DNA from 4 places in the [Clostridium] scindens ATCC 35704 genome. Region 1 is predicted to be linked to each of the others. Evidence: predicted binding sites of a transcription regulator. Region 1 holds the regulator's gene; each other region holds the start of a gene.
The links. Region 1 encodes Rex, which represses fermentation and respiration genes when NADH is low (regulators of the CRP and FNR family bind a similar motif). Its sites were predicted from a motif close to ATTGTTAANTANTTAACAAT; they were not measured.
Positions count from the first base shown of each region.

Region 1 (7,416 bases):
ACGAGAACGGCCGCGTGACATCGCTGACGGATGAGGAACTGCTGAAGGTCATTCATGAGACATGCCAGGAAGTAGGCGTAATCTAATTGGGGAGATGTAGGAATGGAAGAGTATCATGACCACTCATTGCGTGGAAGAGTATTTCAAAAAATCAGGGAGGATATCTTGACAGGCGTCTACAAAGAGCATGACGAACTGCGGGAAGTAAGTATTGGGGAAGAACTGGGTGTAAGCAGAACTCCGGTCAGAGAGGCACTGCGGCAGTTGGAACTGGAAGGACTGGTGACGATTGTGCCGAACAAGGGAGCCTATGTCACGGGAATTACCCCTCAGGATGTGCATGACATCTACAAGATCCGTTCTCTTTTGGAAGGGCTTTGTGCCAGATGGGCGACGGAACACATCACAGGCAGGCAGATCGAAGAACTGGAAGAGATCATTCTTCTGTCAGAATTCCACCTGCGCAAAAAGAGTGCCGAGCAGGCCGAACAGGTGTCGGAACTGGATGGAAAGTTCCATAAAGTCTTGTACGAAGCCTCTAATAGTCGTATACTGGAACACGTATTATCCGATTTCCATAAATATGTCCAGATGGCAAGGATGATGTCCGTAGGAGCCAAAGACAGGGCCGAGCGCTCCATAGAAGAGCACAGGGACATCTTAAAGGCGATCAAGGATAAGGATCCCGATAAGGCAGAGTGGCTGGCAAATCAGCACATCATGAAGGTAATGGAAAATCTTCATATGGAAAACTAACAATAGAAGGAGAGCATGCAAGATGGCAAAGATTAAGATGACAACACCAATTGTCGAGATGGACGGCGACGAGATGACCAGGATCCTCTGGAAGATGATAAAAGAGAATCTTCTGGAGCCTTTTATCGAACTGAATACGGAATATTATGACTTGGGACTGGAGCACAGGAATGAGACCAACGACCAGGTTACGGTGGATGCCGCCAATGCGACGAAAAAATACAAGGTCGCGGTAAAATGCGCGACCATTACTCCCAATGCGGCACGCATGACAGAGTATGATTTGAAAGAAATGTGGAAAAGCCCCAACGGCACCATCCGCGCGATCCTGGATGGAACCGTATTCCGCGCGCCAATCGTGGTAAAGGGAATCGAGCCGTGCGTGAAAAACTGGAAGAAGCCGATCACCATTGCCAGACACGCATACGGCGATGTATACAAAGGCTCTGAGATGAAGATCCCGGGGGCCGGAAAGGTAGAACTGGTCTATACGGCCGAGGATGGCACTCAGACGAAGGAACTGGTACATAATTTTACGGGCGAGGGAATCGTGCAGGGAATGCATAACGTGAGCCAGTCCATTGCAAGTTTTGCAAGAAGCTGCTTTAACTATGCCCTGGATACGAAGCAGGATCTGTGGTTTGCGACAAAAGACACAATCTCCAAGAAGTATGACCATACGTTCAAGGACATTTTCCAGGAAATCTATGATGCGGAATATGATGAGAAGTTCAAAGCGGCAGGCATCGTTTATTTCTATACCCTGATCGACGATGCGGTTGCCCGCGTTATGAAGTCGGAAGGCGGATATATCTGGGCATGCAAGAACTATGACGGGGATGTGATGAGCGACATGGTTTCTTCTGCGTTCGGCTCTCTTGCCATGATGACTTCCGTACTGGTATCGCCGGACGGCTATTATGAGTACGAGGCTGCCCATGGAACCGTGCAGCGCCATTACTATAAGCATTTGAAGGGCGAGGAGACGTCCACCAACTCTGTGGCTACCATCTTTGCATGGACGGGAGCGCTCAGGAAAAGAGGCGAATTAGACGGTAATTCTGAACTGATGGAATTTGCCGACAGGCTGGAGAAGGCGACCATTGATACCATCGAATCCGGAAAGATGACGAAGGATCTGGCCTTGATCACTACGATTGAGAATCCTACGGTGCTAAATAGCGAGGAGTTTATTAAGGCTATCGGGGAGAGACTTTAAGTGGCTTGATTTGTTTTTTCGAGGACGGACGTTGCGGGAAAGGTTGGCATGCTATCCAGTATGCCAAAGACGAAGTACAGGATTATGCCTATAGCCAGCAGTAGGATTTTATTTCTTTCATTTTGATTCCTCCTCGTAGATAAAAATATCTTCAATATTCCTGTGGAAATACCGGGCGATCTTAAAAGCCAGAATGATGGAAGGATTGTATCGTCCGTTTTCCAGGGAGCCGATGGTCTGCCTGGAGACTTCCAGGATATCGGCCAGTTCTTCCTGTTTAAGCCCGTGTTCTCTGCGGATTTCTTCCAGCCTGTTTTTCAAGAATATCCCTCCTTATCTAATGTCAGGTTTACTTTCCATAATTCCAGTATAGCATGCAATACATAAATGTCAAGTTTGCTTTCCATAACTTCCTGCCAAGGTGGTTGAGCGGAAGATAAAATTGTGCTATACTTTTTTCCTGGAAGGAGACTTGGATATGAAAAGTAATTGCGAGTCCTGCGCTCATTATGAATATGATGAAGACTATGAATGCTACACATGCCAGATGAATCTGGATGAAGACGAACTTTATAAATTTGTGAACAATACATATCATGACTGTCCCTATTACAGTTATGGGGACGAGTATGCAGTTGTCAGGCACCAGATGTAAATGCAAAAGAAAAGGGGAGAGGACAAGATGAATATACTGATGATTAATGGCACGATGAGGAAAGGATCTACTTATCAGGTCGGGAAATTGGCGATTGAAGAGATCATGCAGGAAGGGGACCAGCTCACAGAACTGTTCCTTCCCAAAGACATGCCGGAATTCTGCCGGGGATGCGCTGCCTGCATCCGGAAGAGCGAGACGAGATGCCTGGACTATCTTATGTACATGAAGCGGTTTACCAGAATGATCGACGAGGCGGATCTGCTTATATTTACTTCTCCGGTATATGTGATGCACGTATCCGGCGCGATGAAGGCTCTGCTGGATCATTATGGATACCGGTGCATGATTCACCGCCCGGAAGCATCCATGTTTGGCAAGCAGGCTATCTGCATCGTTACGGCTGCCGGAGGCGGCATAAGGTCTGCGCTTAAAGATATCAAAGACAGCCTGCTGTATTGGGGCGTAGGCAGAATTTACACCCTTGGAGTCAAGGTGGGAACCTCCGGCTTTGAACATATGGAACAGGCGGCAAAGGATCAGGTGACGGAAAATATCCGGAAGCTTGCCCTAAAAATACACAGAGAGCCAGCCGCTGTAAAGCCGGGGCTTAAGACAAAGATTTTATTCTATATCATGCGCAAGGTGGTTCGGGATGGAAACAATCCGGCTGACCAGAAGTATTGGGAAGAAAAGGGATGGCTTGCCAAGGAAAGGCCATGGAAGAACAAGACTGGCCAGCAGGTGGAAGAATGATGGATATCAGACTTTATTATGAAAAGGCAGGGGATGGGGAGCCGTTGATAATGCTTCATGGCAATGGAGAAGACGGGACTTATTTTAAGCATCAGATGGAATATTTTTCAAAAGATTACAGAGTCATTGCAATTGATACCAGAGGCCACGGAAAATCGCCGCGAGGAGAGAAGCCTTTTACAATCAGGCAGTTTGCAGAAGATTTGAACGGATTTATGGAAGAACAGGGGATGGAAAAGGCGCATCTCTTGGGATTCAGCGACGGCGGCAATATCGCGCTCGCTTTTGCGCTCAGGTATCCGGGAAAAGTGGAGAGCCTGATTCTTAATGGAGCCAATCTCTGCCCTGCGGGCGTAAAGCCAAGCGTGCAGATTCCGATCGTCCTGGGGTATAAGATCACATCCTTTTTTGGCAGGTTTCATCATAGATCCAGGCAGAAGGCCGAGATGCTGGGGCTTATGACGACCCAGCCTGATCTAAGTCCACGGCAGTTAAAAGAAGTGAAAGCCAGAACCCTGGTGATCGTAGGGGAAAATGATATGATTAAGGACAGCCACTCTTTGCTGATTTGTGAAAGCCTGCCAAATGCCAGGCTTGTAAGAATAAAAGGAGATCATTTTATAGCGGCTAAGAACCCGGAAGAGTTCAACCGGGCAGTCAGCCGCTTTCTAAGAAATTGTGATTCTATTGTTTGAGCAAACCGTATTCTGCTTTATTCCGCAAGTTCTTCCCATTTCTGGTAGAGTTCCTCCAATTCCCCAGCGATCCTGGCCTTTTCTGAGGCCAGTTCCTGGCATTTGACGGAATTGGTGAAGATCTCTTCTTGCATCATCAGGGAGTCGATCTCGCCGTCCCGCTCTTCCAGCAGCGTGATGCGCTCCTCTGTCTTTTTCAATTCATTCTGGCGCTTGCGTTCCTTTGCCTGGGCTTCTTTTTGCTCCTGCCAGCTTAATTTGGCTTCGGATACAGTTTCTTTGGCCGCAGCGGCATCCGCGTCAGGATCGCCAGCGTAGGCGGCTGTCAATTCGTCCTTTTTTTCCAGATAATAATCATAATTGCCGATGTAATTGACAAAGGTCCGGTTGACAAGATCCAAGATTCTGGTGGCAGTCTGATTGATAAAATACCGGTCATGGGACACGTACAGCACCGTTCCGGTATAATCATTCAATGCCCGTTCCAGAATTTCCTTGGAAACGATGTCCAGATGGTTGGTAGGCTCATCCAGGATCAGGAAGTTGGCCTCCGAGAGCATCAGCTTCGCAAGGGAGACCCTGCCCCTTTCCCCGCCGCTCAGATCGCCGATACGTTTGAATACGTCGTCTCCGGTGAATAGAAATGCAGCCAGGACATTGCGTATCTCCGTGTTGGTCAACGTAGGGTAGTCGTCGGATATTTCATCGAATATGCTCTTTTCCATATGGAGTACATGGTGCTCCTGGTCATAATATCCCACATTTACATTGGTGCCCAGGGTAAATGTGCCGCTGTCGGCCGCAAGGACCTGATTCAGTATCTTAAGCAAGGTTGTCTTGCCGGTACCGTTATCTCCGATAATGGCAACGTGCTCTCCGCGCTTGATCTCGAAACTTACATCCGAGAACAAGGGCTGGGAAGGAAAGGACTTGCTTAAGTGCTCGACGTTTAGTACGTCATTGCCGCTGGTACAGGATGGCTCCAGCGTCAGGTGGATTTCCGTGCTTGCCTCCACCGGCTTTTCTACCGGCTTCATTTTTTCCAGCATTTTTTCCCGGCTTTCTGCCCGCCGGATGGATTTCTCCCGGTTGAAAGAGCGGAGTTTCTCAATGACGGCTTCCTGGTGCTTGATTGCCTGCTGCTGGTTCAGGTATTCCTTTAGCTGCGCATCCCGGATCTGCTCTTTTTTCTGGGCATATTCGCTGTAATTGCCCAGATAGGTCATCAGTTTTCCCTGCTCAATCTCCAGAACCTTGGTTACGACCCGGTTCAGGAAATACCGGTCGTGGGACACGATCAGTACGGCGCCCGGGTAGTTCAGCAGATAGGTCTCAAGCCATGCGATGGAATTCAGATCCAGGTGGTTGGTTGGCTCGTCCAATAACAGGATATCGGGACGGGTCAGCAGGAGCTTGCCTAAAGAAACCCGGGTTTTCTGCCCTCCGGACAAGGTATCCACTGGCTTCTTAAAGTCGCTTTCCATAAAGCCGAGTCCTTTGAGAACTCCGGTGATCTCGCTTTCATAGGCATAACCGTTCGCGCGCTCGAAAGCCGCCATAAGACGGTTATACGTCTCAAGGCGGGAATCCAGGGCGTCGCCGCTTAGATGCTTCAGTTCCAGTTCTATAGTGCGGATCTGCTTTTCCATTGCAATGATATCTGCCTTTGCAAGCCGGACTTCTTCGTATATGCTGTTGCCGCTCATCATCTCCTGATGCTGGGCCAGATAGCCCAGGCTTTTGCCTTTGGTAAGGATGACATCCCCGCCGTCAGACGGCAGTTCCCCTACGATTATTTTTAAGAGAGTGGACTTCCCGGCGCCGTTTGGACCGACCAGGGCAGCCTTCTCATTATCCTCTATATGAAAAGATCCATCGGCCACGATTACCTCTTCGCCGAAGGATTTATTGATCCCGTGACATGCTAATATCATAATATCCTCCTTCATACGCATCCGTTTCCATTATATCGAAAATAGGACAAAATACAACTAAAAGTTTGACTTTGCAACCACAATTCTATATAATGATTCTTAGAACAAAATGGGAAGGTGAATATGAGTGGAAGATAGAGGGATTTCTCAGGCGGTGATTCGCAGGCTGCCAAGATACTACAGATATTTAGGCGAATTACTCGAAAATGGTGTGGAGCGTATCTCCTCGAATGATTTAAGCAAGCGGATGAAAGTTACTGCATCTCAGATTCGTCAAGATCTTAACAACTTTGGTGGATTCGGACAACAGGGCTATGGCTACAACGTAAAGTATTTATATACAGAGATAGGCAAGATTCTGGGATTGGAAGAAGACCATAATATTATCATTATCGGAGCGGGTAATCTGGGACAGGCATTGGCCAACTACGCGGCATTTGAAAAGCGTGGATTCATATTGAAAGGAATCTTCGATGTGAATCCGAGACTGGAAGGCGTATCCATCAGAGGCGTGCCGATCCGTATGATGGACGGGCTGAAGACTTTCGTACAGGACAATGACGTAGAGATTGCCGTGCTGACGATTCCAAAGGATAAAGCGATTGAAGTGGCGAACATGCTGGTGGAGAATGGCGTGCGTGCAATCTGGAACTTTGCGCACACAGACCTGAATCTGCCGGAGTATGTCATTGTGGAAAACGTCCACTTATCAGAAAGTCTTATGCAGTTATCCTACAATATCAGCAGATATAACGAAGAACATAAGAAATAGCAAGACGAAAACGTGTAATGACAGGCATGTGCAGACAGGCTGGTCTTTACACGTTCTTTTATATGTTCAATTATTGATGGAGGTGATGGAATGAGATATCTGGCCAGCAGCCGGCAGATGAAGATGGCAGATCAGTATACCATGCAGGAACTGGGAGTTCCATCAATGGAACTGATGGAACGAGCAGCCTTAAAATGCGTGGAAGTAATGGAAGCGCAAAGGTTGGATCTAAGCAGGCCCTGCATCGTATGCGGCTCGGGAAATAATGGCGGCGACGGATTCGCCATCGCGCGTCTTCTGAACCAGAAGGGATACCCCGTAACCGTCTGCTTTGTGGGAAATGAATCCCACCGCACGGAAGAGACCAGGAGCCAGATGCGGCTATTAAAAGAAACAGGCGCCGATATCTGCAACGAGTATAAGCCTGGCGAATATAGTATCATAATAGATGCTATTTTCGGAGTCGGGCTTGGCAGGGAAATCATTGGACGCTATCTCAAGGTTATCCGCCAGATGAACGAGGCGAATGCCATTAAATTCGCTGTGGATATCCCATCCGGCGTTTCTGCGGATGAAGGATGCATATTGGGAGTGGCATTTCAGGCGGATATTACTGTGACATTCCAGAT
Region 1 covers NZ_CP036170.1:2,874,592-2,882,007, forward strand. Annotated here, with positions in the region: gene HDCHBGLK_RS14725 (beta/alpha barrel domain-containing protein) at 1-86, shown strand, start outside; gene HDCHBGLK_RS14730 (GntR family transcriptional regulator) at 103-756, shown strand; gene HDCHBGLK_RS14735 (NADP-dependent isocitrate dehydrogenase) at 779-1,975, shown strand; gene HDCHBGLK_RS14740 (helix-turn-helix transcriptional regulator) at 2,093-2,296, opposite strand; gene HDCHBGLK_RS19040 (DUF6472 family protein) at 2,454-2,630, shown strand; gene HDCHBGLK_RS14745 (flavodoxin family protein) at 2,658-3,386, shown strand; gene HDCHBGLK_RS14750 (alpha/beta fold hydrolase) at 3,383-4,081, shown strand; gene abc-f (ribosomal protection-like ABC-F family protein) at 4,099-6,015, opposite strand; gene HDCHBGLK_RS14760 (redox-sensing transcriptional repressor Rex) at 6,143-6,787, shown strand; gene HDCHBGLK_RS14765 (bifunctional ADP-dependent NAD(P)H-hydrate dehydratase/NAD(P)H-hydrate epimerase) at 6,878-7,416, shown strand, end outside.

Region 2 (7,416 bases), 1.6 Mb from region 1:
CACCAAATGACATTGAATAATTAGGTAAAGTAATAATTAGTAATAAATCAGTTATATTTTTGAGGCGAATTATAGTGTGCGAGCTAATTCATATCCCTGTGAGATTGCATCTTTAATATTTCCTAACTGCTTGCAATCACCAAGAACAGAGTATGAAATTCCAGTTTCAGTCAGTTGTTCTTGTAATGTAGCGTTAGAACGGTACCCCATAGCAAGAACCAATGTGTCAGCGTCTGTGATCTGATGTGTTGAACCATCTTTAGAGTAGCTGATAGTGTCGTTGCTTACTTCCTCTACTTTTGCATCGCAGATGATCTGGATACCTTTTTCCATCATTCTCTGAACAAGAAGACTTCTTCCTGGGCCGCTTTCATTTGCCATGATCTCATGAGCCATTTCAATCAGGATGATCTCGCGGTTTTTCGGGAATCGGTCATTGAGTACAGGTGCAAGGTAATCAGCTGTCTCACAACCAACAGACCCACCACCGATTACAACGATCTTATGTCCTGGGAATTTTCTTCCATAAAGAACGTCATCTGCAGTCATGTAATCTTTGAATTCTGTCATAAATCCTGGAACGATTGGTGCAGCACCACCGCATAAAATGATTTCATAGTCAGCGTAATCTGTCTTGATCATATCAAGAGTTACTTCTGTATTTAAGAGAACTTCAACACCAACTTGCTCTAATTTGTGAGCCTGGTATTTGATCAACTGTGTCAGATCCTGTTTTGCGATCGGAACAGCAGCGATTCGAACAGTTCCACCCAAGGCATCCTGCTTGTCAGCAAGTATAACATGGTGTCCACGTTTTGCAGCAACGAAAGCAGCTTCCATACCAGCGGGACCACCACCGATTACAAGAACATTTTTCTTTGTCTCTGCTGTTGTAAGTGTCTCTTCATTTTCAGGTTCGAAAGATGGATTTACAGTACAAGCAATACGGTTTCCGAACATAATACCATTTAAGCAACGAAGACATCCGATACATGGACGGATTTCATCTGTGTGACCAGCCTGTGCTTTGTTACAGAATTCTGGCTCACATAAGTTTGCACGACCGATCATGCAAATATCAGCTTTGTCGTTTGCAATTAATTCTTCAGCAAGCCATGGCTCCGTGATTCTTCCTACAGTTGCAACTGGAATTGAAACGTGTTTCTTGATTTCCGCAGATAATGCACTGTGAGATCCCATCTTTGTTCCAGGAGCCGGAATAGAACTTCCACGTTTGATTGTTGTACCACCAGAAACGTGAAGCATATCAACACCAGTTTTTTCTAACTGTTTGGAAACGTAGATTGCATCGTTTAAGTTTAATCCACCGTCAGAGTATTCATCTCCAGAGATACGAACATCAATGATGAATTCAGGTCCACACATTTTACGAACTTCTGCTACAACTTCTAATGTTAATCTTAAGCGACCATTGATATCTCCTCCGTATTCGTCTGTACGTTTATTATAAAGAGGAGAAAGAAATCCGCCTAATAATCCGTGAGCATGAGCAGCGTGAATCTCAACACCATCTGCACCAGCTTTTTTTACTCGTAATGCAGCTTCTCCAAACTGTCTGATGATTGTATGTAATTCTTCGACTGTAACCGGTCTTGGGGCTTCTTTTGCATAATAAGGACCAACAAAAGAAGGTGCGATCAGACGTGGAGTTCCTGGAATAGGGAATGCCATATATGCTGGATGAAATAATTGAGGTAAAATTTTTGTACCATATTCATGAACGGCAGCAGTTAATTTTTGCCATCCTGGAATGAAACTGTCATCAGCAATGGACATATCTCCTGGAAGGTATACATAAGTAGGTTCTACTGTTGTAACTTCTGTAACGATCAGACCAACGCCGCCTTTTGCACGAGCTGCATAATGCCCAACAAGTGCGTCTGTAACATAACCATTATCGGCTAAGTTTGTTGAAATAGGTGGCATAAACACACGATTTTTTACTGTAGTTTCTCCAATCTTGATTGGGGAGAACAGGTTTGGATATTGATTCATGATTTCTTTCCTCCTAATATTTTTTTCTTTTATTTTAATATGAACGAAAGAAAATATCCTCTCAAGAATGAGATACTGTCCGTCATAATTTGTCTTTTATTTAACAAGAATATGTGAGAAAAAGAAAAACAGGACATATAATACCCTGTTTTAGAAAATAAATCTTATTTTGCTACAGGATGAATCGTGATCAAAACCCGATCCCTCTTTTGTACATAGTGGAATTCATGTTCCTCATGATTTGCCAGTGTGCATAACAAAGTATCGCCTTTTTTCTCTATGGCGACATCTTTCGAACGATATAGGCATTCTTTATAATTATCTAGTTGAAATACATGATTCATTAATTCTTTTTGTTCTTTTGTAAAGTCCATTGGACGAGCTTCATTTCCCGGAAGAGGAAGCAGATTTTTAAGAAATCGCTTTCGGTAAGTGCTAGGCGTGATTCCATAAAGCTCTTTGAAAATCTGAGTGTAAGCTTTTGAATTTGGCATTCCACATATTCCGGAAATTTCTTCAATCGATGCTTTACATTCTAACAGATATTCTAAAGATTCCCGGACACGCACATAAGAAAGATATTTTACAAATGGAAGGCCGGTAAACTTGGTAAATAGTCTGGAAGTATAACTATTACTGAATGAAAGCGTCTTGGCGATATCGGATAAATGGATATTTTCATGGTAGTGCTGATCAATATAGCGAATTGCTTTGATATAGTTGTCATGATGGATGGAAGCTACTGGCAATTGCTCAAAAGAGTGACTCTGCTCTTTCTTTGTGATGCACAAAATCTTCATCATGATTTCATTTAATTCAAATAAGTCTGTTCCTTCGTTTACATTTCCTTGTAGAAGCACTACGATTAATTTTCTTAGTTCTTCTTTTAATAAGAACAAAAGCTGTCGGTTATTTTGAAGATTACAGATCGTGGTATAAAAAATATTGCGGCATGAACCGAGTAAAGTGTCTGGGATACGGTCAAAATCGATATGTAAAATTAAGATCACACTATCAGGATCAATCTTTTTTAAAATATGGATTTCATTTGGCGAGATCACGACTAGTTCCTGTTCACGTAAAACATGGGAGATATGCTCGGTAACAACTTCATAGCTGCCCCTTAATACGAAAGAAATCTCCAGACTTGTCTGTCTGGAAAATACCTTTCGATCAAAACTGTTCATACTCAAACTTAGCGGATGGTTATATTTTTGTCCTGAAAAATCGTAATAGTAATTCATATTTTGCATAATCATACCTCGTTTGTATACATATCATTTAAAAGGATGTAAAAATTCGTCCTTTCATTAATAATCTTATATCAATGTCATGATGCTGAGGTCAGAACATAGTATTTTCTGTGTCTGACCCGCTAACAGAACCTTGAAACTTTAATATATTTTCGATAAAAAATTATACAAGAAAGAAGTTACATATGTTCAACAAAAATTCTATCAAAACCATCCTAAATGTCAAGCATACTTTCATTGATAAAATTGCTATACCCGCAGATACATCAATCTTAATCCATTTTCTATTTTTAACAGATCGCCGATTTCACAGTTAAGGAAATCGCACAGTTTCGCACATTCTAAATTGGCTATCCGTTGACAAACCGGATCAAATCCGCTATGTTGAATAGGTACATTCAACCGAATATCAAAGGAGACTATCATATATGAAATCACTCGTACTGGCTGAAAAGCCTTCTGTGGCCCGCGATATTGCCCGGGTTCTGGACTGCCACAAGAATATGCCGGGCGCCATCGAGGGCAGTAAATATATCGTGACCTGGGCTCTTGGGCATCTCGTAACCTTGGCTGACCCGGAGGAATATGACAAAAAGTTCAAAGAATGGAACATGTCCTACCTCCCCATGCTCCCGGAAAGATGGGAGCTGATGGTCATCAAGCAGACCTCCAAGCAGTATCACAATGTCAAGACCCAGCTCTTCCGCAAGGATGTATCGGACATTATCATTGCCACGGATGCCGGGCGGGAGGGCGAACTGGTCGCCCGCTGGATTCTGGACAAATCCGGCTGCCATAAGCCGATCAAAAGGCTGTGGATCTCATCCGTTACGGATAAGGCTATTCGGGAAGGATTCTTAAGTTTAAAAGACGGGCGCCAATACAATAATCTGTATTACGCCGCAAAAAGCCGTGCCGAGGCAGACTGGCTAGTGGGCATCAACGCCACCCGGGCGCTGACCTGCAAGTATAATGCCCAGCTCTCCTGCGGACGGGTACAGACGCCTACCCTGGCAATCATTGCCCGGCGCGAAGAAGAGATCCGTTCCTTTAAGCCTGAAGAATACTATGGTCTTTCCTGCGTCGCCGGCAATGTAAAATGGTCCTGGCAGAATGAAAAGAATGGAAGCCTGCGCTCGTTTAAGCGTTCTTTCATCACGGATCTGGAATCCAGCCTCAAGGGTCAGGCCCTGCAAATAACGGATGTCCAGAAGTCCGCCAGGAAAACGTTCTCTCCGGGTTTATACGACTTAACGGAACTTCAGCGGGACGCCAACCGGCGTTTTGGCTTTTCTGCCAAGGAGACCCTGAATATCATGCAGCGCCTCTATGAGCAGCATAAAGTCCTGACTTATCCCAGAACAGACTCCCGCTACATTGGCTCCGACATCGTCCCAACCATCAAAGAACGGCTGAAGGCATGCAATATCGGGCCCTACAAGAAGTTCATTCCCTCGCTTTTAAAAGCGCCCATAAAGACCAGCAAGGCATTCGTAGATGACGCTAAAGTCAGCGACCACCATGCCATCATCCCCACGGAAGAATTTGTCCAGCTGGAGCACATGAGCAACGACGAGCGCAAGATCTATGATCTGGTGATACGTAGATTTATCAGCATCCTCTACCCGGCCTTCGAATATGAGCAGACCACTTTGAAGGCCTCCGCCGCAGGACAGGCCTTTACCGCCAAAGGAAAGATCATCCTGTCTCCTGGCTGGAAGGCCATCTACGATTCCTCCAGCGCGGCTGACAGTTCTTTTCTGGATGCTCCGGAAGAAGACGATGCCTCCTGGCAGTCCTGCGAACAGCCTCTGCCGCTCCTTAAAAAAGGAGAGCAGTTATCTATCAGCCAGATTGCCCTGACGACGGGAAAGACAAAGCCACCTGCAAGGTTTACCGAGGCGACCCTGCTAACTGCCATGGAGAATCCGGTCAAATACATGGAATCCCAGGACGCAAAGGCGCGCAAGATGCTTGGCGAGACCGGAGGGCTCGGAACCGTGGCTACAAGGGCTGATATTATAGAAAAACTATTCCACTCCTTCCTGATTGAGAAAAAAGGAAATGAGATTCTCATCACCTCCAAAGGAAAGCAGCTTCTGGAACTAGTTCCCGAGGACTTAAAGAAGCCGGAACTTACGGCCAAGTGGGAACTGGAACTTTCCAACATTGCCAAAGGCGCCCACAAAGATGCCCAGTTCCTTGCCGAGATACAGGATTACACCAAGGAACTTATCCAGGAGATCAAGACAGCGGACGGCACCTTCCGCCATGATAATCTGACCAACACCAAGTGTCCAAGATGCGGCAAGCGGATGCTGGCGGTCAATGGAAAGAATGCGCGCCTCCTGGTATGCCAGGATCGGGAATGCGGATACCGGGAGACCATCGCCCGACTGAGCAATGCCCGCTGCCCGAACTGCCACAAGAAGATGGAGATTATCAAAAAAGGCGAAGAAGAGACCTTTGTCTGCGCCTGCGGATACAAAGAAAAACTCTCCGCTTTCAAGAAGCGAAGAGAAAAAGAAGGCGCCGGAGTATCCAAAAAAGATGTCCAGAATTATCTGAAGAAGCAGAAGGAAGAACCGATTAATAATGCTTTTGCAAACGCTCTGGCGAATATTAAGATTGACACATAGATCGCGAATGCACATTCATAATTCAGGCACGTAATGGCTTATCCCTTGACGTGCCTGCTTTTCTTATCTCTCCAGGCAATATACATATCCTTCTTAAACGCGCTGCTATCCCGGTTAACATAGGATGCCTCAATGCCTCTGTTCTTTCTTTCTCATTTTTAATTTCAGCATTGCCAGTGCCTTTCTGGCATCCAGCTTATTTACCGTATTCTCGGCAAGCACCGTTGTCTCATCCCCGTCCTGTCCCATCTTATCGATCGCCTTATAGTAGGACAGCACGCCGTCCAGATGATCATTCTGCACCACGAAGTCCTTCGCCGGACACATGCTAAGAGCCACCACCGGCACATCCCTTACTTCTGTCGCTTCAATAGCATGGGCATAGTCAACATGATTATTGCCGATCCCATTACAGGAGAAAATGGCTCCGTCCGCCCTCATGCATTCCAGGCTGACCCCGACCCGCTCCGCTGACAGATATTTATCCTCATTCTTATCCGGCGATCCCACAATGATGATTCCCCTCAGATTGACTTCCGGGTCTTCCGATACGGCTTCTACCAAGGGATCCCTGTAATAATGCAGGGAAGTTTCTTTCATGCTTGTTCCAATTCCCATAACTGCACCTCCATACTTTATCGTCGAATCCTAATCCATCGCGCGCATAATGCCATCCCTAAATTCATTGGGCGTCACCAGCGCAGGCATGCAGCCCATATCAATAACAGACTTCCCGCCTTCGAATCCGCAAGGCTCATGTCCGAACATCCGGGTATCGTATACGGCACCTTGCCCGGATACTTCTTTCACAATATAGACATCTTTTTTCCCCGGCTCATACGTCTCCTGAAAGACATGCTTTTCCGCGCACTTGTATCCATTAAACTTCTTTATCTGCTCCCGGAATATCTGGCAGTATGTATCGCAGGCGCGATGGGCTGCTTCCGGACCCGGACGATCCGCCCAGGATCCTTCCTTAAGAACCACGTCAAAGGAGATCAGCACGTCGCTCCTAAGCGGCGTTCCCGCCCGCCCCCAGGCAATCTTCTCCTCGAGTATTCCGTCGCTGGCGCCAAAATTACATATCTGACGCCCGCTCTCATCCACACCGGTAAGGATCACGTATACGCCTGTCAGGGTATGGGTAATGCCCTCCCCCACCCGTCCCAGCACTTTGGTTGCCAGAGGAATCACATCCATCACCGTGTTGGTATGCTGTCGGTGCTCATCCGGCATGATAATACGGATATCAATCTCCTTTATCAATGGCTCCTGCGCCAGAATCTTTTCTGCTATGTTCTTACAGACCGTCATCCGGCCATCCACCGTCACTCGGTTCTCCTCCCCATAGCACACTTCTGTGACAGGGTACGCCTTAACCGTCAGCCTTGATCCTACATTCATATACTATCAGCCTCCTTCTTTATCCTACTGATTATTTCCTCCTTGTCTATCTCTGGATTTGAAGCAATGCGGTATATACCCTCAATACTTGCTCGCACCCCATC
Region 2 covers NZ_CP036170.1:1,319,247-1,326,662, reverse strand. Annotated here, with positions in the region: gene HDCHBGLK_RS06785 (oxidoreductase) at 70-2,016, opposite strand; gene HDCHBGLK_RS06780 (helix-turn-helix domain-containing protein) at 2,181-3,269, opposite strand; gene HDCHBGLK_RS06775 (DNA topoisomerase III) at 3,698-5,908, shown strand; gene HDCHBGLK_RS06770 (glycine/sarcosine/betaine reductase component B subunit) at 6,038-6,526, opposite strand; gene prdD (proline reductase cluster protein PrdD) at 6,557-7,312, opposite strand; gene HDCHBGLK_RS18770 (hypothetical protein) at 7,309-7,416, opposite strand, start outside.
Region 2: the regulator Rex is predicted to act here: its motif matches at 2,105-2,124, upstream of HDCHBGLK_RS06785 (oxidoreductase).

Region 3 (7,416 bases), 1.3 Mb from region 1:
TATGATACCAGGGACAGGCTTTGCCGGCTTTTTGGCGGGGAAAATGCCAGACAGATCGTGTTTACGAATAATTCTACAGAGAGCCTTAACATAGCGATTAAAGGCCTTTTGGAGCCTGGGGATCATGTAATTACAACGATGATGGAGCATAATTCAGTACTGAGGCCTCTCTATGAAATGGAACGCAGAGGCGTCAGGCTTACAATCGTAAGAGCGGATGAGAGGGGTACGGTTAATCTGGCGGATATTGAAGATGCGATTGCGCCGGATACCAAGATGATCGTATGTACGAATGGATCCAATCTGACGGGTAATTATGTCCATATAGGCAGAGTGGGCGAGATTGCCCATAAGCATGGCCTTTTGTTCGTGGTAGATGCATCCCAGACGGCAGGCGTGTTTCCTATAGATGTACAGGACATGCATATCGACGTGCTGTGCTTCACAGGGCACAAAGGACTTCTGGGCCCTCAAGGGACCGGAGGAATGTACGTGAGGGAAGGACTGTCCGTGCGTCCGTTAAAGAGCGGGGGAAGCGGCATCATGACGTACAGCAAGACCCATCCGGAACAGATGCCTACCGCTTTGGAGGCAGGAACATTAAATGGACATGGCATTGCAGGGCTTAATGCAGCATTAAAATATATTGAAGATGAAGGAGTGGATAGCATCCGCGCCAGGGAGCAGAAACTGATGAAGAGGTTCTATGAGGGTGTCAAAGACATTCCTGGCGTCAAGATATATGGAGATTTTGATGACATGAATCGCTGTGCGATCGTAACGCTTAATATCGGAGATTATGATTCTTCAGAAGTCAGTGATGAACTTCTTATGGAATATGGAATTTCTACAAGGCCAGGCGGCCATTGTGCACCGCTTATGCACGAGGCGCTTGGAACTGTGGAGCAGGGGGCTGTAAGATTCAGTTTTTCACATTATAATACGGATGAAGAAGTGGATATCGCCATTAGGGCGATCCAGGAACTTGCAGAAGATTAAAGGATCTATGCAGGATTGAGAAAAAGTACAGGAGGGATTAACATGAATTTATCAGACTCGAAGAAAAAGCTGGCGTTGGCCGGCGTAGTATGCGGACTTGTAGCGGCATGTCTTGCGTTTTTAGGAAATCCGGCAAACATGGCATTTTGTATCGCCTGCTTTATCAGAGATACGGCGGGTGCATTGGGAATGCATCAGGCGGAGGCAGTACAGTATGCCAGGCCGGAAATTATAGGCCTGGTTCTGGGGGCATTTTTGATATCAGTGGCGACTAAGGAATATCGATCAACGGCGGGGTCTTCCCCAATGACCAGATTCGTTCTGGGAATGATCATAATGATAGGCGCACTGGTGTTCCTGGGCTGTCCTTTACGTATGGTAATCCGCATGTCAGCAGGCGATCTGAATGCCTGGGTGGCATTGATCGGATTCGTGCTTGGAGTCGCGACGGGCGTATTTGCGCTTAAGAAGGGATTTAGTCTTGGGCGTGCCTATGTGACCAACAAAGAGAGCGGAGCAGTCATATCAGTGATCGTAGTTGGCATTTTGATTCTGGCATTATGCACCACGCTTCTGAAATCCAGCACGGCAGGGCCGGGAAGCGTCCATGCGCCGATTATAGCGGCATTGATAGGCGGCCTGGTGTTTGGAGCATTTGCGCAGAAATCCAGGATGTGCTTTGCAGGAAGCATTCGTGATATTATTCTGATGAAGAACTTTGATCTGTTCAGCGTGATTGCCGGATTATTTGTGGTAATGCTGATATTTAATGTGGCAACAGGACGCTTCGTATTGGGATTTGATACCCCGGGTGTTATAGCGCACTCAGAACATATTTGGAATATTCTTGGAATGTATGCGGTAGGATTTGCGGCTGTTCTGGCAGGCGGCTGCCCTCTGCGCCAGTTGATCCTTGCAGGACAAGGCTCTTCTGATTCGGCAGTTACGGTTGCCGGTATGTTTGTAGGTGCTGCACTGTGCCATAACCTGGGGCTTGCGGCCAGCGGAACCGCTTTAAATCCTGAGACGCAGGAAGTGGTTGCCGGAGCAGTGCCAATGAATGGCAAGATCGCATGCATCATCTGTATTGCATTGTGCTTCGTAATTGCGTTCACGAATAGGCGGAAAGAAGCAAAATAGTGTTGATATATTGACTTATACATAGTATTCTAGAAAGGTAGGTAATAAGTATGAAAGAAGTAGACGCAAGAGGCCTTTCTTGCCCGGAGCCTTTAATGCTTACAGCGGAAGCCTTGAAAGGGGCGTCTGAGCCTGTAAAAATACTGGTAACAGAGCCGCATCAGAAAATGAATGTGGAAAAGTATGCAAAGGACCATGGGAAAAAGGCTACATCCGGAGAAAAAGACGGATACTTTGAAGTGGTGATTGAATAACAATGAGAAAAAAAGAGTTAAAACTGGTAGTGACATTCCATACCACGGCAGATGCCATGGCTATGGAAAAAGCATGCAAGGAACAGAACGCGTCGGGAAGAATTATCCCGGTTCCAAGAGCCATATCGGCTGGCTGCGGCCTTTCCTGGTGCGCGGAACTTTCGGATAAGGAGCAGATTGTAAAGGTAATGCAGTCTGTCGGAATCCAGGAAGAAGAAATGCACGAATGCATGGTTTAGATGAGAAAGTCTGGGAAAGCGTAGGTGAATAAGCGCAGGCAAACAAGCAAAAAGGGACGGTGCTTCCGGCTGGGATATGGCAGGCATATCCAAGGTCAGAAGATTCCGTCCCTTATTTTTAGAGACAAATCCATTTCTATACTCCTTCAACAAAGGTATCCAGTACATGGGGAAGCAGCCTGTCGCTGTATTCCGATAAAGAATATTTGCCCTTAAAGAGCGACCAGTCGTATAGCATGGCTCGTTCGTACATAGCATAGATGTTCATCAGTTCCTCGGCGGAACTGGTGTTTTTGAATTCTCCCCGCTTAAGGCCATCAGAAAGAATCTCCGTCACCCATTTAAAATAAAAACGCTTGCCGTCTGAAAGAGACTTTTTGTCCTTCGTGATCAGCTGGGATGAATAGAGAAATGCCAGCAATTTGATATCTACGCTGGTCTCGATCATATAGAACAGTTCATGATTCAAAAACAGGAGTTTGTCATAAGCTGACAGATTCGGGTCAATGACTGCGGCCAGTTCTTCGTACTTCTCATCAAACAGATAGGATAAAGAATTCAAAAGAGCTTCTTTGCCCTTGAAGTAATGATAGAAGGTGCCCTTTGATGTCTTGGACGCTGCGATAATGTCTTCTACTGTGGTGTGGTCATATCCGTTCTTATAGAACAGATTCCATGCCGCTTTGACAATGCGGCTCTTGGTGGATTGGCGTTTACGTGGCATCGGCACTCATTCCTTTCCTGCCTTAATTTAAATAGAAGCGGATTATGACTAATCCGCTTCATTTTTTTGTGTATCGCTATTCTAACTGGGATAGAATACTAGCCTACCTGGAAGCCATATTTCAATGGATCTGTAGGATCAATCAAGTATGTAGCAACACCGGTCAGGTAGCAGCTGCCTGTGATCATAGGAATAACTGCATCGTAGTCAGCAACCTTCGTTGTCTCTTTGATTACGCCCTTGAATCTGGTTCCGATGAAACTCTCATAGATGAATTCCTCGCCTACGCCGATCTCTCCCCAGTGATGAAGAGTAGCAAGCTTAGCGCTTGTACCGGTTCCGCAAGGAGAACGGTCAGCCATAGCATCTCCGAAGATTACTACGTTTCTCATAGTTGCCTTGTCCGGATTCGGTGTTGGTCCGTAGAACTCAACTAAGTCAACCGTATCAATGTCAAGAAGAGGATGCTTAACCGGAATCTCTTTGTTGATTACGTCTAACATCTTCATTCCTAATTTAGTGATGTCCGGAACTGTCTTCGGGCTGATCTCTGTGATACCGATCTTTGTAGTATCAACTAATGCGAAGAAACTTCCTCCAAAGGAGATGGTAAATGGAATCTCCTGGCCGTCGATCGTAACGGAGAGGTTCTCTTTGTAAACGAATGCCGGTACGTTAGTCAATGTAACGTGCTCAACCTTGCCGTCTTTCACAACTGCTTCTGTACGGATGAGTCCGGCCGGTGCTTCCAGTACAACCTGGTTTACGCCTTCTTTAGACTCAACAAGACCTGCCTCAATCGCAACCGTTACAGCGCCGATCGTGCAGTGTCCGCACATGTTCAGGTATCCGCCTGTATCCATGAACATTACGCCGAAGTCTGCTTCTGGATTGACTGGCTTGCACAGGAATGCCCCAAACATATCATGATGTCCTCTTGGCTCGAACATCAATGCTGTACGTACCTGGTCATAGTTCTTCTCCATCCATTTTTTCTTTTCAATCATTGTGCTGCCTTCTGGCTCTGGAAATCCGCCGATTACTACACGGCAGAATTCTCCAACGGTGTGAGCGTCTACTACCTGTAATGCTGCTTCAAACCGTTCGAAGTTAACATTTGCTTTTAACTCCATAATCGTTACCTCCTTAAATTTACTCATAGACTCTTTCTATAAGTTTTTATAAAAACACATTGAAAACCCCCAAGTTCTCGCAGTGCCTTTTTCGAAAAACACCCAATGAACCACCTGAAAACGATACAAAATTAACAATTAGACCGCGTTCTAGTATTGCGTTCAGTTCACTACATTTATTATGTACGATAAGCCTTGAAAAGTCAATGGTTTTTTGGTAGTATAAAAATAAATAAAAACGGTTGAAATCTCCGAAAAAGTGTGTTATTGTTAATTCGCATGAGAAGTAAGTCATGGGGGTAGATGGGTGACTGGTGTGCCTCCTAGTCTTCAAAACTAGTGTGGGGCGTTAAGAGCGTCCTGGGTGGGTTCGATTCCCACATGCCTCCGCCAAAAGAGTAATTATTTAATGTTAAAAAATTGGCGAATGTATAATTAAACACTTATAGATAGAATTTATATATCTGGGGAATAAGTAAACGGACTACTATAGTTTCGTTTTTTACTTATATTAAAAAAGAAAAGGAGAAGGATGTCATGGGAAATGTACAGATTTTATTACGTCAGCATGTTGGTGCACCCTGTGAGGCAATCGTAAAGGCTGGGGATAAGGTGGAAAAAGGTACCTTGATTGCAACTCCTACAGGACTTGGCGCTAACATCTTTTCCAGCGTCTATGGCGTGGTGGAAGAAGTCTTGGAAGACCGAATCGTTATCAAGCCGGATGAAGAGCAGAAAGATGAGTTTGTACCTATTAAGGAAGGCAGCAAGCTTGAGATGGTTAAGGAAGCCGGAATCGTAGGTATGGGCGGCGCAGGATTCCCAACTGGCGTGAAGATTGGAACGGACCTTCACGGCGGATATATCCTGGTAAATGCTGCAGAATGCGAGCCTGGACTTCGCCACAATATCCAGCAGATTGAAGAAAAGACAGATATCACAATCCGCGGATTGAAATACTGCATGGAGATATCCAATGCGGCAAAAGGAATTATTGCTATTAAGAAGAAGAACGAAAAAGCGATCGAATTTCTCAGAGAGGCAATCAAGGATGAAGACAATATCACGATCCATCTTCTTCCGGATATTTACCCAATGGGAGAGGAAAGAGCGGTAGTAAGAGAATGCCTCGGAAAACTGCTTGATCCTACACAACTTCCGTCAGCAGCAGATGCAGTCGTAATCAACTGCGAGACCCTGCTTCGTATCGCAGAGGCGATCGAACTTAAGAAACCTTGCTTTAGCAAGAATATGACGGTTATTGGAAAGATTAACGGTGGAAACGAGCCGCATGTATTCATGGATGTTCCGGTTGGAACCTGTGTTGCAGACATGATCGAGAAGGCAGGCGGAATTGATGGTACATATGGCGAGATTATCATGGGTGGAGCATTTACTGGAAAGTCCACCACATTAGACGCGCCTACTACGAAGACGACAGGCGGAATCATCGTTACGGTAGAGTTCCCGGATCTTCACGGAGCGCCGGTAGGATTGCTTGTCTGTGCGTGCGGCGGAAGCGAAGACCGTATGCGCGAACTTTGCGAAAAGATGAATGGAAAGGTCGTTTCTGTGGCAAGATGTAAACAGGCGGTTGAGCCGAAGCCGGGCGCAGCGCTTAAGTGCGAGAATCCTGGAAACTGTCCTGGACAGGCACAGAAATGTCTGCAGTTTAAGAAGGACGGCGCAGAGTACATCATCATCGGTAACTGCTCAGACTGTTCCAACACAGTTATGGGATCTGCACCAAAGTTAAAACTGAAGACATTCCATCAGACAGACCATGTGATGAGAACAATCGGTCATCCATTATACAGAAGACTGACCGTGTCCAAAGAAGTTGACCAGCTGCCCAACGGCAAATAAGGTCTAAGTTACTTATTGGTATTACTGTTGCAGATGGCAAGGGCAAGGGACCCCCGATTCTTTTGCCTGGGGAAGGCGAGAGGTATTCTCCGCGCCATGTGTAACTGTATATATAATTTATGCAAACCAAACAAGGAGGGAAAACAATATGTCAATCACAGCTGAAACAGCGAAAGAACATGCTCATGATCCTGCGGTATTATGTTGTAGAGCCGAAGCAGGCATTACAATCGAAGCTGCTAATCTTGAAGATCCGGCGATCTTTGATGACTTGGTAGATTCAGGATTATTGAACCTGGATGGTGCATTGACCATCGAAGAAGTTTTGGGAGCAAAACTTACAAAAACATGTGATTCTCTTTGCCCGTTAACTGCAGATGTAGTTGAAGGTGCAAAAGCGCCGACTGCTCCAGCAGCAGAAGAGGCAGAAGAGGAAGCGCCGGCAGCACCGGCACCGGCTGCAGCACCTGTAGCAGGACCTGCGGCAGGCGGAACACTTAAGATCCACATTGGAGAAGGCAAGGACATTGATCTTGAGATCCCAGTTGGAGCGCTTGGCGGCGGAGCAGCAGTTGCACCATTGCCGGCAGGAGCAGAGGCAGTTGTTGCAGGAGCAGCAGCACCAGAAGCAGCTGGAGAAGAAAAGGTTGTAAGAAGTTTAACAAGAAAACACTTCACGATCACAGAGGTTAAGAGAGGACCAGAGACCAAGATCGAAGGAACAACTCTTTACATCCGTGAAGGCATTGAGTCAGAAGTTATTGACAACCAGGAGCTTGTAAAAGATTTCAAACTGGAAATCATCACTCCTGATTTATATCACACATATTCCGAGACTGTTATGGACGTTCAGCCAATCGCTACAAAAGAAGGCGATGATGAACTCGGAACAGGTGTTACAAGAGTACTTGACGGCGTTGTTATGATGCTGACAGGTGTTGACGAAGGCGGAGTTCAGATTGGCGAGTTCGGTTCTTCAGAAGGATACCTTGATGAGAACATTATGTGGAATCGTCCGAGCTGCCCAGATAAAGGCGAGATCTTTATCAAGGGTAACATCG
Region 3 covers NZ_CP036170.1:514,340-521,755, reverse strand. Annotated here, with positions in the region: gene HDCHBGLK_RS02720 (aminotransferase class V-fold PLP-dependent enzyme) at 1-999, shown strand, start outside; gene yedE (YedE family putative selenium transporter) at 1,042-2,139, shown strand; gene HDCHBGLK_RS02710 (sulfurtransferase TusA family protein) at 2,190-2,393, shown strand; gene HDCHBGLK_RS02705 (DUF3343 domain-containing protein) at 2,396-2,632, shown strand; gene HDCHBGLK_RS02700 (TetR/AcrR family transcriptional regulator) at 2,769-3,356, opposite strand; gene HDCHBGLK_RS02695 (proline racemase family protein) at 3,455-4,489, opposite strand; tRNA gene HDCHBGLK_RS18685 (tRNA-Sec) at 4,785-4,882, shown strand; gene prdC (proline reductase-associated electron transfer protein PrdC) at 5,027-6,355, shown strand; gene prdA (D-proline reductase (dithiol) proprotein PrdA) at 6,504-7,416, shown strand, end outside.
Region 3: the regulator Rex is predicted to act here: its motif matches at 4,609-4,628, upstream of HDCHBGLK_RS02695 (proline racemase family protein).

Region 4 (7,416 bases), 940 kb from region 1:
CCCCAAAATGCCGGTTTCTGTATTTTGACTCCTAGCCACAGCTAGGTGGGTGTCCGCATCTGTTTTTCTGTCTTCCCCTGCGATATCGGAGGCCTGACATATTACAGAGATATAAGAGTCCCGTTTAAAGTTTTGTAGGTTCAAAATTACAGAAGTTGTCGTACATCCCAGGTTTCTACTGGAATTATTATAACCCATTTCCATGGATTTTACAAGTCATTCTGATAAGCAGAATGTTCCAGTTCAATTAGTTTAATTCATCAACAACCTTCTGGATAGCTGCAAGCGCATCATCAGGAAGTTTGTCATAGCCTTCTTTTGCCGTCTCCAATGCCTTGATCTCATTGACACGGTCATTCATGCGGGCTTTCAGCTGCGTAACATATTCAGGATCATTCATGTCCGGAATGAATCCTTCCCAATCCAGTATCTCGATATCTGAAAATGGTCCCCACTTATGGAAATCTGCTTTTTTCTCTACAATTGTTTCGAGAATCCCTAGCGTATCCTTTGGCTGAACCTTTTTGCCCATGAAGTCTCCTGTATTAACGATATAGCAGTCTACATTCTTCTCTTCTACAAGTTTTTTGAACTTTTCATAATCGTTTGCCAGAGGATAGGTTCTGAATGGGTTCGCATATGGCACAACGACCAGTTTGTTAGGATCTACGCCAGGAGCAAGTCTCTCTGCGGAGGATCTCTTCGTTGCAAGGGTCGCTCCCATTACGGATGCCAGAGAAGCGCCTTTGAGTTTTACTACCGGTGGAATGGTCGGGTCTTTCATAATCCAGAAGATTGCGTTAACCGGAGCATCAATCTTATCAACGCGGTTTGGAGACCACAATTTGGACTTGATCGCCCGTCCGTTGCCATTTCTGATATCTTCCGTTACCAGCTGGATCTTTCCATCCTCATCCAATGTAGCAGAGCAGTTCTGAGCGGTCAGAAGATATTTATTGTCCTCGCATCCTGTCGGATAGTCTGCTGTCTTATCAAAATAGGTAGGCTCGATCGCGATAGATGCGCATGTATCCGTATTGATAATGAAAGCATCGTCGTGAAGTACCTTAATCTCATATTTTCCGCCATGCTTTGCATGTGTAAGCGTTGATTTTCCGGATCCTGACAGTCCGTATACGGATGCAACATAACTGCTTCCGTCCGGAAGTAAGTATTCTTTCTGTCCGCCATGGCAGGAAGCATATCCGTTACGGTTTGCAATTGCCCAAACCATGGTAAGGGTTCCTTTCTTATGCTCTCCGAAGTATCTCATGCCAAGGATGCATGCACAGTTAGTCTCCGTGTTGAAGTAGCACAGAGTCTTCTTTGCAGGATCGCTTAAGCAGTCGAAGCTGACGCCAGGCGCTTCCTTTGGTATCCACTGAGGATCAGAGAAGATATAGATGTCAGGCTCTTTGCCATCGCCGACCGGCTTTGACTCCTTATACATCTTTACATATTCATCTGACATATACTGGAAGTTCAGCATCCAGTTATACATGATGTTCTCTTCGCCTTCTGGAATCAGGAGGTGCGCTTTTACCATGAATTCCGGATCCAGTCCCGCATATACGGTTGCATGATACATCTTCTTAAAGCGGGATGTATAGATTGCATCCATAGCAACTTTATCCAGCGCGTCACAGTCTACTCCCGGCTCGCCTGCGATACGGCGGGCGGTAGCGTAACGGCCCGTAATTGCTCCGTCATTGAATAAAAGAACCTTTGCATCAGCATCAAGGCCAAATTCTTCTCCTCTATATACAGGCATGTCTGTAACTACGGTTCCTGGTGAATTCTTTGCCAGATTATATGCCTCTTTTAATGTGTTAACCGGTACAACATTATTTCCATAAAATGCTGCTTCGATAATAGATCTTGTCTTTGAGAATCCCGGCTTGCCTTTTCCTATTTCTTCAATTGGATAATACGCTTTTGTTGCCATATCTTCTTTTCCTCCTTAAAATTCGAAATTTGATTCATTATCTCATTTTTTCGCGCAAAAGTCAAGACTTTAACAATGTTTTAACGAAAGTTTATACTTTTTAGAATTCATTTACCAAATATCCGCGCTGAATAATTGTATAAAAAAATTGAAAAAATGCAGGATCTCGCAAATAATCCTGCATTTTTTCATCAAATGCCAAAATATTTTTTATTACACTTTCGTATCGCGGCGGCAAATCCGAAGAGGGCCAGGATTACGACTGTGATCATTACTATAAAGACCTTTGGAATCCTTTCTACATATATATTATACAAATCTACCGCTCCATAAACCGTAACTATGAATCCCAAAAGGAGCAGCGGCAGCGAGGCTTCCCTGCTATATCCTTCAAGATCCTTGCATTTTCCTGCATCCACGCCTTTCGGCAGAAGTATCGTCCGGTTGATAATTTTTTTATATTTCAGCATGAAAAATCCATACAGACAATAAATCCCACAGGCAAGCCCTATGAATCCAAATATTCCTTCAAACATCTAATGCACTCCTTTTACTATATCTTCAGTATGCCTTTCACCGTATCCTTCATCATGTCCACATCACATTCCAACGTATGAAGCACCTTTGCATCCAGTATCTCCTGAATTGCCTGCGGCATATCTACACGGGAAATTTCCTGAAGTTCTTTGAGCAGGCTGAATTCATCGGCTCCCTCGTATTTATCATCTATGGCTGTCATCACGCTTTTTACGAACTTATACGGGCTGGCAGTGGAGGCGATCACGCACTTCTTATCATCCTTGCTTTCTTCCCTGTAACTGCGGCATACATAGGATGCCACAGACGTATGAGTATCCATGACATAGCCCGTCTCCTCATAGACCGCCTTGATGTTCGCGGCTGTCTCTTTTTCATCCGCGTATCCTGCTGCAAAATCCGCAAGACGTTCCTTCATATCCTCTGTGATCGTATAACTTCCATCTGCTTTCAGTTCTTCCATCAATGCCTTCGTCTTTTCCGAATCCTGGCCAGCCACCAGATATATCAATCGCTCCAGATTACTGGAGATCAGGATGTCCATGGATGGAGATGTGGTCAGCACGAATTCCCGATTCTTATCATAGGTTCCGGACTCAAAGAAATCAAAGAGCACCTTATTTTCATTGGAGGCACAGATCAGCTTCTCTATCGGAATCCCCATATTCTTTGCATAATATGCTGCCAGAATATTTCCAAAATTACCGGTAGGCACTACCACATTGATCTTCTCGCCGTCCTGTACCTCATCGTTGGCAAGAAGTTTGGCATAGGCATAGACATAATAGACGATCTGGGGAACCAGCCGTCCGATATTGATGGAATTAGCGGAGGAGAACTGATATCCCTTGCCGGCCAATTCCTTTGCCAGCTCCACGTCTTCAAACATGGCCTTGACGCCACTCTGCGCATTGTCAAAATTACCGTGAATCGCGACTACATCTACATTCTTTCCTTTTTGAGTGACCATCTGCAGTTCCTGCACTTTGCTGACGCCGTTCTTTGGATAGAATACGATAATCCTTGTCCCTTCCACATCCGCAAACCCAGCCATCGCTGCCTTTCCGGTATCTCCTGAGGTTGCCGCGAGAATTACGATCTCCTTGTCAGCCTGATTCTTCCTGGCCGATGTGGTCATAAGATGCGGCAGAATAGACAGGGCCATATCCTTAAAGGCGATGGTCGCCCCATGGAACAGTTCCAGATAGTATGTATCCTTAATCTTTACTAAGGGCGCAATCTCTTCCGTATCAAACTTGCTGTCATACGCCTTATTGATACAGTCTTTCAACTCTTCTTCTGTAAAGTCCGTCAGGAATAACTTCATGACCTCATAGGCGGTCTGCTGATAGGTCATATCTTTAAGTTCATCCAAAGAAATATCCAGTTTTGGTATTTCCTCCGGCACGAACAGTCCTCCGTCCGGCGCAAGTCCCTTAAGAATTGCTTCAGAAGCCGTCACTTTTCTATCTGAATTTCTAGTACTTTTGTAATGTAGATTCATCTCTTTTCACCCTTCTATTATACTTTAATTTGCTTTCCTGAACAGAATAAAAAGTACAGCGCTGATCGCCATCAATATCGGATAGAACAGATATGGCATGATATTAAACGGCGTCAGCCCAGTAAGACTGGCTGCCGACAACAGCTGAGCGCCATATGGGATCAGTCCCTGCCCCACGGAAGTAAAAATATCCAGCAAAGACGCAGACCTTCTTGGAGATATCTCAAACTCATCGCTGATTTCCTTTGCGATAGGTCCTGCCATTACGATGGCAACCGTATTATTAGCCGTACACATATCAACCAGAAGCGACAATCCCGCAATGCCGACCTCGCCGCCGCGCTGCCCTTTGATACTCTTCTTGATCAGATTCAATATAAACTGTATTCCCCCAAATTCCTTAACCAGCGACACAATACATGCCACCACGATCGAGATTACGGTGATATCATACATCCCCGTAACTCCCTCGCCCACAGAAGAGAACATCTCCCCGACCGCCAGGCTGCCCGTTGCGACTCCCACGATCAAGGATATCACCGTTCCTCCGATGAGGACCACGAATACATTGATTCCAATCAGCGCGCCAACCAGTACCAGTATATATGGCAGCACCCGGAATATATTGTATGTCAGTTCTTCTGTCAGTTTAAAATTCGCATTCCTGGTAATCACCAGGAATATTATGATTGTGATAATAGCAGCCGGAAGCACGATAAAGAAGTTCTCCTTGAACTTATCCTTCATCTCGCATCCCTGCGTCTTTACCGCGGCAATCGTCGTATCCGATATCATGGACAGGTTATCGCCGAACATTGCCCCGCATACAACCGCTCCGATACAGATAGCCAGGGAGAACCCTGTCTTCTCGCTGATGCCTACTGCTATTGGGGCCAATGCCGCGATCGTCCCCATGCTTGTCCCCATTGATACGGAGATGAAGCAGCCAATCACGAACAATCCCACTACCGCCACTTTTGCCGGAAGTATGGAAAGGCCCAGATTAACTGTACTTTCCACGCCCCCTGCAGCCGTGACCGCGCCGGAAAATGCTCCGGCGCTAAGGAAGATTAGGCTCATGGTAATAATGTTCTCATCTCCCACACCTCTTGATATAATGCTGATCTTTTCTTGAAAACTTAAGCCTCTGTTCTGGATAAAGGCCACCAGAAGCGCAATCAAAAAGGCTACGATTGCAGGCATTGCATAAAAATCCCCCGTGATAATTCCTGACCCAAGGAATATTACAAGAAATACTCCTATAGGCAGGAGTGCTGCTCCATTTCCTCTCTCATTTCCCATACCTATGTACTCTCCTATCCTTTTTTCTTACTGTTAGTGTAATTCACCAGACCGCCGGCCGCAATCAGATTCTGCATGAATTCCGGAAATGGCTGTCCTTTATACTGCGCGTCCTTTGTCTTGTTATAGATGATTCCGCTGTCAAAATCCACTTCCACTTCGTCGCCGGCTTCAATCCCTTCTGCCGCCTCCGGACACTCGATGATCGGCAGGCCTATATTAATGGCATTCCTGAAAAAGATGCGCGCGAATGTCTCAGCGATCACACAACTAACCCCTGCCTCTCTCAGGCAGAGAGGCGCATGTTCTCTGGATGAGCCGCAGCCAAAGTTCTTTCTCGCCACGATCATGTCTCCCGGCTGTACCTTCCCGGCAAACTCCGGATCAATATCAACCATAGCATGGGTAGCAAGTTCTTTTCCGTCAAAAGAATTCAGATACCTGGCTGGAATAATTACGTCAGTGTCTACATTGTCTCCATATTTAAATACTTTTCCTGATGCTTTCATTATCTGTCACCTACTTTCTCTGGATTCGCAATACATCCCGCGATCGCGCTGGCCGCTGCCACTTCCGGGGATGCAAGATAGATCAGGGAATCTACGTGCCCCATTCTTCCGACAAAGTTCCTGTTTGTTGTAGAGACGCACTTCTCTCCTGCTGCCAGGACGCCCATATGGCCTCCCATGCAAGGTCCGCAGCTTGGCGTATTGAACGCGCATCCTGCATCAATAAAGATGTCTACCAGCCCTTCTTTGATACACTGCTTATAGATCTTCTGTGTCGCAGGAATGACCATGACACGAACATCTGGATGTACCTTCCGCCCTTTAAGCACGGCCGCCGCTCTTCTCATATCCTCCATTCTTCCGTTGGTACAAGAGCCGATGACTACCTGATCAATCTTAATTGGCTCCATTGCCTCTATTTCATCGATCGTCTTTGCATTTCCCGGAAGATGCGGGAATGCTACCGTAGGGCGGACCTTCGCCAGATCTACTTCCACTACCGCGTCATAGTCGGCATCTGCATCTGCCTCGTAGATCTTGTATTCTTTATCGGAATGTTCCTTCATATATTCCTCGGCCTTTTCATCGACCAGAAAGATTCCATTCTTTGCACCTGCCTCAATCGCCATATTTGCCATGGTAAATCGATCATCCATGGTTAGACTTGCAATGCCGTCTCCTACAAATTCCATTGATTTGTACAGTGCGCCGTCCACGCCGATCCTTCCTATAATATGGATGATGATATCCTTGCCGCTTACATATGGCCCCGGCTTACCTGTAAGCACGAACTTGATCGCGCTTGGCACCTTGAACCACAGTTCCCCGGTAGCCATTCCTGTCGCGATATCCGTCGTCCCTACTCCGGTAGAAAATGCCCCCAATGCTCCATATGTACAAGTGTGGGAATCTGCGCCTATAATGCATTCTCCTGCCACTGTAATTCCTTTTTCCGGCAGGATCGCATGCTCGATTCCCATCTGTCCCACTTCATAATAATGCGTCAGACCCTGTTCTTTCGCGAACTCGCGGATGGATTTGGAGTTCTCGGCGGATTTGATGTCCTTGTTCGGCGTAAAATGATCTGGTACCAGAATCACCTTATCCTTGTCGAACACTTTATCTGCCATCTGCCTGAATACAGGAACCGCCATAGGCCCTGTAATATCGTTTGCCATAACCACATCCAACTTCGCCTCGATCAACTGTCCGGCTTCAACGCTGTCAAGTCCCGCATGGGCTGCAAGAATCTTCTGTGTCATTGTCATTCCCATAACTACTATGCCTCCTTATTTCACTAAGTCTTACAGGATATTCTAACACAGATAAATATGGCGGCGCAAGAAAGAATCAGCAAGAGGATAAGAACGCTTAGGTTTTCCTTATCTCCTGTCTTGACGGATGGGGTTTTTACGATTGAGGCTTCTGTCATTTTCGGCTGTTCTTTCGGTTCTATTTCCGGCTCCTTTTTGGGAACTTCAGGCTTTTCCTCTTCTGGCTTGTCAACGACCACGATTTCCTTGTCTTTCTTCTCCTCCGTGTTATCCGAGCGCACTACCACTTCATTCTCGATTTCTTTCCCTATCAGCGCTTCATCCGTGATGGCTACCTGGTATTCT
Region 4 covers NZ_CP036170.1:156,439-163,854, forward strand. Annotated here, with positions in the region: RNA gene ssrS (6S RNA) at 1-177, opposite strand, end outside; gene HDCHBGLK_RS00750 (phosphoenolpyruvate carboxykinase (ATP)) at 248-1,945, opposite strand; gene HDCHBGLK_RS00755 (hypothetical protein) at 2,137-2,481, opposite strand; gene thrC (threonine synthase) at 2,499-3,986, opposite strand; gene HDCHBGLK_RS00765 (Na+/H+ antiporter NhaC family protein) at 4,011-5,288, opposite strand; gene HDCHBGLK_RS00770 (3-isopropylmalate dehydratase small subunit) at 5,303-5,797, opposite strand; gene leuC (3-isopropylmalate dehydratase large subunit) at 5,797-7,071, opposite strand; gene HDCHBGLK_RS00780 (thioester domain-containing protein) at 7,095-7,416, opposite strand, start outside.
Region 4: the regulator Rex is predicted to act here: its motif matches at 2,003-2,022, upstream of HDCHBGLK_RS00750 (phosphoenolpyruvate carboxykinase (ATP)).